DNA from 3 places in the Melissospora conviva genome. Region 2 is predicted to be linked to each of the others. Evidence: riboswitches for the same ligand, from Rfam matches in the RefSeq annotation. Region 2 holds a riboswitch; each other region holds the start of a gene.
What was found. A riboswitch is a leader RNA that binds a small molecule or an ion and turns the genes downstream of it on or off. The one in region 2 is predicted to bind cyclic di-AMP.
Positions count from the first base shown of each region.

Region 1 (2,236 bases), on a different contig from region 2:
ATGGCGCTCGCGGCGATCAGCGCCGCCCGCCGCGGGTCGCACGACCCGCAGCGCACCTTCGGCCTCTACCGGCTCGAGGTGCTCGCCGCGCTCGCCAACGCCGTCCTGCTCTCCGGCGTCGCCTGCTACGTGCTCATCGAGGCGGTCCGCCGCTTCAGCGATCCGCCCACGGTGCTCACCGGGCCGATGCTCGCCGTCGCCGTGGCCGGACTGGTGGCCAACCTCATCGCCTTCGCGCTGCTGCGCTCCGGCGCCCGGGAGAGCATCAACATGCGCGGGGCGTACCTGGAGGTCCTCGCCGATCTGCTCGGCTCGATCGGCGTGATCGTCGCCGCGGTGCTGATCTCCGTCACCGGCTGGTGGTGGGTCGACCCACTCGCCGCGGTCGCGATCGGCGTCTTCATCCTGCCGCGGACCTGGCGCCTCGGGCGGTCCGCACTGCGGATTCTGGTGCAGGCCGCCCCACGGCACCTGCCGGTGGCGGCGGTCAGCGACCGGCTGCGGGCGGTGCCGGGGGTCTGCGGAATCCACGACCTGCACGTCTGGACCCTCACCTCCGGCATGGAGGTGGTCTCGGCCCACCTGACGGTGGCGCGCGAGGTCGAGCTGGCCGCCGTGCTCGCCGCGGCGCGAGCCGCCCTGCACGACGACTTCCAGATCGAACACGCGACGCTGCAGGTCGAGCCGCGGTCGATGCCCGGCACCTGCGAGCAACTGCGGTGGTGACGCCCGCCGGCGGACCCTCCCGAGCTGCGTTTCCGCGTCGCTGACGGTAGTGTCACCCGAGGCCACCGCCGGGCGGCGCCCCACCGGCGCCTGCGGCGGCCGCCGCCTAATCGCCACACGCGAGCCGGGGAACCACGTACCTGGGGTGCATCCGCGACAGCGGTAGGGATCTTCCGTCCCGAACCCGTCAGCTAACCCGGTCGGCGGCTGACGGAAGGACTCCACATGCCCCACACCACGACCCCGCACCACGCCCCCGCACCACGAAAAGGCCGCGCCCGCCTCGCCGTCCTGCTCGCCGTGACCCTGCTGCTCGGTCTCGTCAACGGATTCGCCGGCCAGCGTGCGGCCTGGGCAGACCCCGGCGACGAGGGCGGCACCCCGGCCCTGCGGGAAAAACTCGAAACCGCCAGCAAGGGCTACATCGACGCCAAGAACGCCCTGGCCAAATCCGTCAAACGCCAGAAGCAGCTCGACAAGCAGCTCAAGGAGATCGAGGCCGAGCTCGCCGAGCGCACCGGCAACGTCCGCGAGATCGCGGCCGCCGCGTACCGCACCGGCCGCGCCACCACCGCCTCCCTCCTGCTCGACAGCGGCTCGCCCGACGGCTTCCTCAAGCGCGCCGGCATGCTCGACATCCTCGCCGCCAACGAGGACCGGCACCTGCAGGAGCTGCGGGAGACCCAGGACCGGCAGAGCCGAGCCCGCGCCGAGATCGACGGCGAGATCACCGAACAGCGCAAGCAGGTGACGGTGATGGCGAAGCGCAAGGACCAGGCCGAGGCCGCGCTCGCCGAGGCCCGCACCGCCGCCACGCAGTCGGCCACCTACGCCGGCCCCGGCGCGTCGAGCGCATCGGCCCAGCCCGCGCCGCGCAACCCCGACGGCTCCTGGCCCAGCGAGTCGTGCAGCCTGAACGACCCGACCACCTCCGGATGCATCACCCCGCGCACGCTCCACGCCTTGCGGCAGGCCGAGGACGCCGGATTCACCCGGTACGTCTCCTGCTACCGCAACGAAGGCTCCGGCGAGCACCCCCAGGGCCGGGCCTGTGACTTCGCCGCCCAGCGCAACGGGTTCGGCGGCGTCGCCGGTGGCGCCGACAAGACCTACGGCGACAATCTCTCGTCCTACTTCATCGGCAACGCCGACCGGCTCGGTGTGCTCTACGTGATCTGGTACCGCCAGATCTGGCTACCCAGCAGCGGCTGGATGGGCTACAGCGGCGGCAACGGCGACCCCTCCAGCGACCACACCAACCACGTGCACCTCTCCGTCTACTGACCTTCGGCGGGCCCGGCCGGCAGGGCCGGGCCCAGCCGGGCGGCGAGCACCAGGTGCGCCGCACGGGCCTGCCGGAAGGCGTACCGGAACAGCGGCGCCGGAGCGGAAAGCGTGATCTCCACGTCGATGCGGACCAGACCGTCGGCCTCCGCCTCGATCGTGGTCCGGTTCAGCACGGTCGTCGCCGGCCACTGCCGGGCCCGCATGACCAGGGACCGCGCGGACA
Region 1 is NZ_JBLLDT010000002.1:894,526-896,761, forward strand. It holds gene ACK8GG_RS09105 (cation diffusion facilitator family transporter) at 1-726, shown strand, start outside; cyclic di-AMP (ydaO/yuaA leader) riboswitch at 820-948, shown strand; gene ACK8GG_RS09110 (coiled-coil domain-containing protein) at 952-2,010, shown strand; gene ACK8GG_RS09115 (SRPBCC family protein) at 2,004-2,236, opposite strand, start outside.
Region 1: it holds a riboswitch for cyclic di-AMP, as region 2 does, so the genes downstream of both, ACK8GG_RS09110 (coiled-coil domain-containing protein) here and ACK8GG_RS02745 (coiled-coil domain-containing protein) in region 2, are expected to answer to the same signal.

Region 2 (2,236 bases):
CGCAGCTCGGTGTCATCGCCCCCGGGCAGACGCGGGAGTACCTGATCCGGGTGCCGGTCGGGGCGCCGGTCTTCGGCGCCTACGAACTCAGTGGCGAGGTGCGAACCGCGGGCGGGAAGGCGGCCTTCGTCGCCGAGGCGGAGAGTTACCCTTGGGCGCTGGTGGCGCTGCCCGGGCTGCTGTTGCTGCTGGCCCTGCTCCGGGTCGTCCTGCGCCGCCGCCCGGCCACCGCCGGCCCGGAGGCCACCCCCGCCGCCTAGGTCAGTAGGGCAGCTTCCGCCCCAGGTGGCGGGCGTACGCCCGGTGGGCGGTCAGGATGGCGTCCAGCCACCGGACGAGCATTTCGTCGGCGCGTACGACGCGGGTCGTGCGGACCTCGAAGGCTTCCCGGTCGTACGTTCCGTGTGCGGGGCGAATGCGGTGCCCGCCGTACGAAACGGACGAAGCCGCCCGGCGGAGTCCTCGCCGGGCGGCTTCGTGGGCGTACGTGGTGTCGCTACAGCAGCGACACGTGGACGTGATCCGTATGGTCCGAGGTGCCGCTGTATCCCGCCCAGCCGGTACTCGGGAACCAGATATTTCGGTGCCAGATGATGTAGTAGATGCCGAGTCGATCGGCATTTCTGATCAGGAATGCCGTCAGATTGTTCCCGTACAACATTTGATCTTGGGTGTAGGCCGGACTGAAGCCGCTGCTCTGCAGGGAGAAGTCACAGGCGCGGCCCTTCGGATGCTCCCAGATGTCGCCGGTGCGGAAGCAGCCGGTGAAGCGGGTGAAGCCCGCCTTGCGGGCCTCCTTGTACATGTGCAGCGTCCGGGGCGTCAGGCAGCCGGAGGTGGTGGGGTCGCCCTGCGTGCAGCCCTCCGGTGCCCAGCTGCCGTCGGAGTTGCGGCCGGGCGCCATGGCAGCCCGCGGGGAGGTCGCCGCGACCAGGCCGTTGCCGGGGAGGCGGCTGCCGCCGACCAGGCTGAGGGCCTTTTCGGTCTCCTCCCGCTGCTTGCGCATGGTCTTGGCTTGCTTTTCCTGCTCCGCGACCTCGGCGTCAATCTCGGCCTTGGCCTGGGCGGCCTCGTCGCGGGCGGCGTTCAGCTCGCCGATCTTGTCGTTGTTGATCATGTTCAGCTCTTCGAGCGTGGTGACCCGTTCGAGGAACGATCCGCTCGACGAGCTCTCCAGCAGTACGGCGACCGTGCTGATCCGGCCACTGCGATACGACTCGATCGCGATCTGTTCGACCTGCGGACGCAGCTTCTCGACCCGGGCGTTCGCCTGGTCAAGTCTCAGCTCGAGCCGCAGCTGGCGCTTCTTGGACTTCTCCAGTTTCTTCTCTGCCTGGAGGTAGCCGCGGGTGACCGTTTCGAGCGCGTCGCCGAGCAGTACGGAGTCGTCATTGGCGTGACCGTGCCCGGAGGGGGTGTCCGGGTCGGCCGCCGCGACCCCGGCGGGGCCGACGACGACGATCGCAGCGGTGAGAGCAGCTACGGCGCCGGTCAGCCAACGGCGTAGGGGTGCCGTCACGTGTTGTCCTTCCTGTGGCCGCCGCCCGGGTTAGCTGACGGGTTCGGGAGGGAAGCTCTCCCTACCGCCGGAGCGGATTCACCCCAAGAATATGGTTCCCCGGGTCGCGTGGGCGATTAGGCGGTGATACCGCAGGCGCTGGTGCGCGCCGACGACGGTGATCGGCAGCGAGATTACCGGAGGCGAGCCGGGCCAGCCACTTCGGTACGTACGGAAATCGTTGCGTCACAACGGGTTTCGGAAATGGCCCGGCAATTGACGGGGATCTGTCGGCGGCGGGGCGATCTTCGTCACGTCGGTCGATTCTCGCCGCGGCGGCGCCGGACTCCCGGTGCGCCGTCGAGACCGCCCCCCGGCTGCCGTGCAGCCGGTCGGCGACATGCCGTGCCGCTAGCAGTCCACCCGGCGCAGAATGTCTCACCATCAGGGGATGAGAACTCAGCAGACTCTGCGGACCAGGCTGGTGGAGTCCCCGACGTCGTACGGCGGCCGGCGGCGCGCCGAGCGCGCGGCCTGGCTGCGCCGGACATTTCCGGACCTGGCCGAGATGACAGTGCTGGACATCGGCGGGCGGGTGGAGAGCTGGACCGGTGCCGACGTGCGCCCGGCCCGGGTGCACGTGGTCAATCTGGAGCCGCCGCGCACGCAGATCCCCGACTGGGTCGAGGTCGACCACGCCGACGCCTGCGAGCTGCCGCCGGAGATCCGGTCCCGCCG
Region 2 is NZ_JBLLDT010000001.1:542,649-544,884, forward strand. It holds gene ACK8GG_RS02740 (hypothetical protein) at 1-260, shown strand, start outside; gene ACK8GG_RS02745 (coiled-coil domain-containing protein) at 497-1,519, opposite strand; cyclic di-AMP (ydaO/yuaA leader) riboswitch at 1,523-1,652, opposite strand; gene ACK8GG_RS02750 (methyltransferase domain-containing protein) at 1,950-2,236, shown strand, end outside.

Region 3 (2,236 bases), on a different contig from region 2:
TGCTGGTCACCGACCCCCTCGCCGAGCTGCGTTGGAGCACCCGCAGCCGCTACCTGGGTGATTTCCCCGCCGAAAGCTACGCCGACGTCTTCGTCTCGCAGGCCCGCCGTTTCGTGACCTGGCAGGCGCCGGCTCCGCGGGCCGGAAGCGCCAATGGCGAACCCGGGCAGCAGCCACACGAGATCGCCCGGTAGTCACCTCCGCGGCACCACCCGCTCCACGGTCTTCGCCGTTCACACGCGGCGCCCACCGCAAGGTGGACACACGACAGCGGTGCGCCCACCGGAAGAAGGTGGGCGCACCGCTGCCTTTGTGGCGCTGACCGTCTGATGTCGACGGCGTCCTGGATCAGGCCGAGTATCCCCGGGTGGCGATCCAGTTCGCCATGTCGATGGTGGTCATCCAGTACGAGGAGACACCGGCGTTGGCCGGGTCGGCGATCTGCACCCGGCGGCCCTCGTCGGCGTAACCGACGATGGTCACGTAGTGGCCGCCGTCGTAGGAGTGCCAGCCGCCGTCGACGTCGGTCAGGGTCCCGGCGATGTTGGCGACAACGGCGTACCCGTTGGTGACGGCGTGCACGACGTCGGCCTGCAGCTGGTCCATCTGCGCCGGGGTGGCGCGCGGGCCGGGGATGCTGCGGGTCTGGTAGAAGTCGGTGCCGGCCATCTCGTTGAGCACGCGGGTGGTCTCGTGTGCGGAGTTGGTGCCGAAGACGGTGGTGCCGAGCTTGCTCGCGACGGCATCCTGGCTGGGGTTGGCGCCACGGGCGGTCAGGGCGATCCGCGTCGCGGCCGGCCCGCAGTAGTAGTAGTTGTTCTGGACCTGGTACTGGTAATCGACCGTCATCGCGGCCGGCGGGGCCGGAGCGGGCTCGGGCTCGGCCGGGGCCTCCTCGGCGGGAGCCTCCTCGGCCGGCTGCGGCTCGGTCGGCTGCGGCGCGGCCGGCTCGGATTCGGCCGGCTGGGGCTCGGTCGACGGGTTCAGGTCCGGATCGGCGGGCCCGGAGCCCTCAGGAGCGGCGCCCGCCGCACCTTCGGGGAAGGCCGGCCCGGTCGGGGCGAACTCGACGGACGCGGGGCTCATCTCGGCGCTGCCGCCGGCGGCCCGCTCGGTGACCAGGAAACCGGAGGACGAGGTCAGGGCCAGCAGCAGGGCGGAGACGGCGACGGCATGGTAGGGGCGCTGGGCCACCAGAGCGGCGGCCTTCTTCTTGATGCGGTTCACGACAATCCTTCGCGGGATTCGGGGCGCCGGTCGCCTGTGGGGTCGCAGGCGTGCGGGGGCGCGGCGATTTCTCAGGGGTCGTGTCGTCACTCGGAACCGGCAACGCGTGCGGGGCGGCCACGACGGGCCGGCGCGATCAGGCGTGCGCGGGGTACGCAGTGCGAACCCAGGGGCAGTGAGGACACGGGGGGCGGTCAGTGCTCGCTGGCTCACCGGCGACAGACGCCGGTGTCCGGGCACTACTCCGCCTGGACTACCAACCTGGAGAAGGACGGCCGTGACAGGCCGGGGTATCGATGTGGTTGCTGGTCCAGCACGAACTGCTCCTTCCGAAACCGCCTACCGGGTTAGCTGACGGGTTCGGGCGGGAAGCGGCCCTACCACGGATCGTGGATTCACCCCGGTGTTGCTGTGGGTCCCCGGCTCGTAGGTTCACGATTGAGCGGATCCAACTCGGTGTCACCGTCAGTGACTGCGGACCTCGTCGGATGCATCGACACTACGGGCTGCCAAACCCTCCTGCCAACCCGCTGTGACCTGCCAATACCGTGAGCCCGCTCGCCACATACGGCGCAGTTGCGACCCCGGCGGCAATCGATGGCAGCAGGCACCGCATGCAACGCAGAGTAGCGAAAACCACTCGAACCGACAGTCACGACCCGATTACGGAGCGGATCTTGGTCCGTACATGATGATCGCGACGCCGACCAGGCAGATCAGTGCGCCGACCAGGTCGTAGCGGTCCGGGCGGAAGCGGTCGACCAGCACACCCCAGGCCAGCGAGCCCGCCACGAAGACCCCGCCGTACGCGGCCAGCACCCGGCCGAAGTTCGGGTCGGGCTGCAGCGCCGCCACGAAACCGTACAGACCGAGGGAAAGCACACCGGCGGCGACGAAGAGCAGGCCCCGGTGTTCCCGCCAGCCCTGCCAGACCAGCCAGGCCCCGCCGATCTCGAAGAACGCGGCAAGGCCGAAGAGCGCCAGCGAACGAAGTGCGGCCACCGGGGTT
Region 3 is NZ_JBLLDT010000005.1:283,905-286,140, forward strand. It holds gene ACK8GG_RS14585 (CDP-glycerol glycerophosphotransferase family protein) at 1-194, shown strand, start outside; gene ACK8GG_RS14590 (C39 family peptidase) at 349-1,227, opposite strand; cyclic di-AMP (ydaO/yuaA leader) riboswitch at 1,549-1,682, opposite strand; gene ACK8GG_RS14595 (YnfA family protein) at 1,891-2,229, opposite strand; gene trpA (tryptophan synthase subunit alpha) at 2,235-2,236, opposite strand, start outside.
Region 3: it holds a riboswitch for cyclic di-AMP, as region 2 does, so the genes downstream of both, ACK8GG_RS14590 (C39 family peptidase) here and ACK8GG_RS02745 (coiled-coil domain-containing protein) in region 2, are expected to answer to the same signal.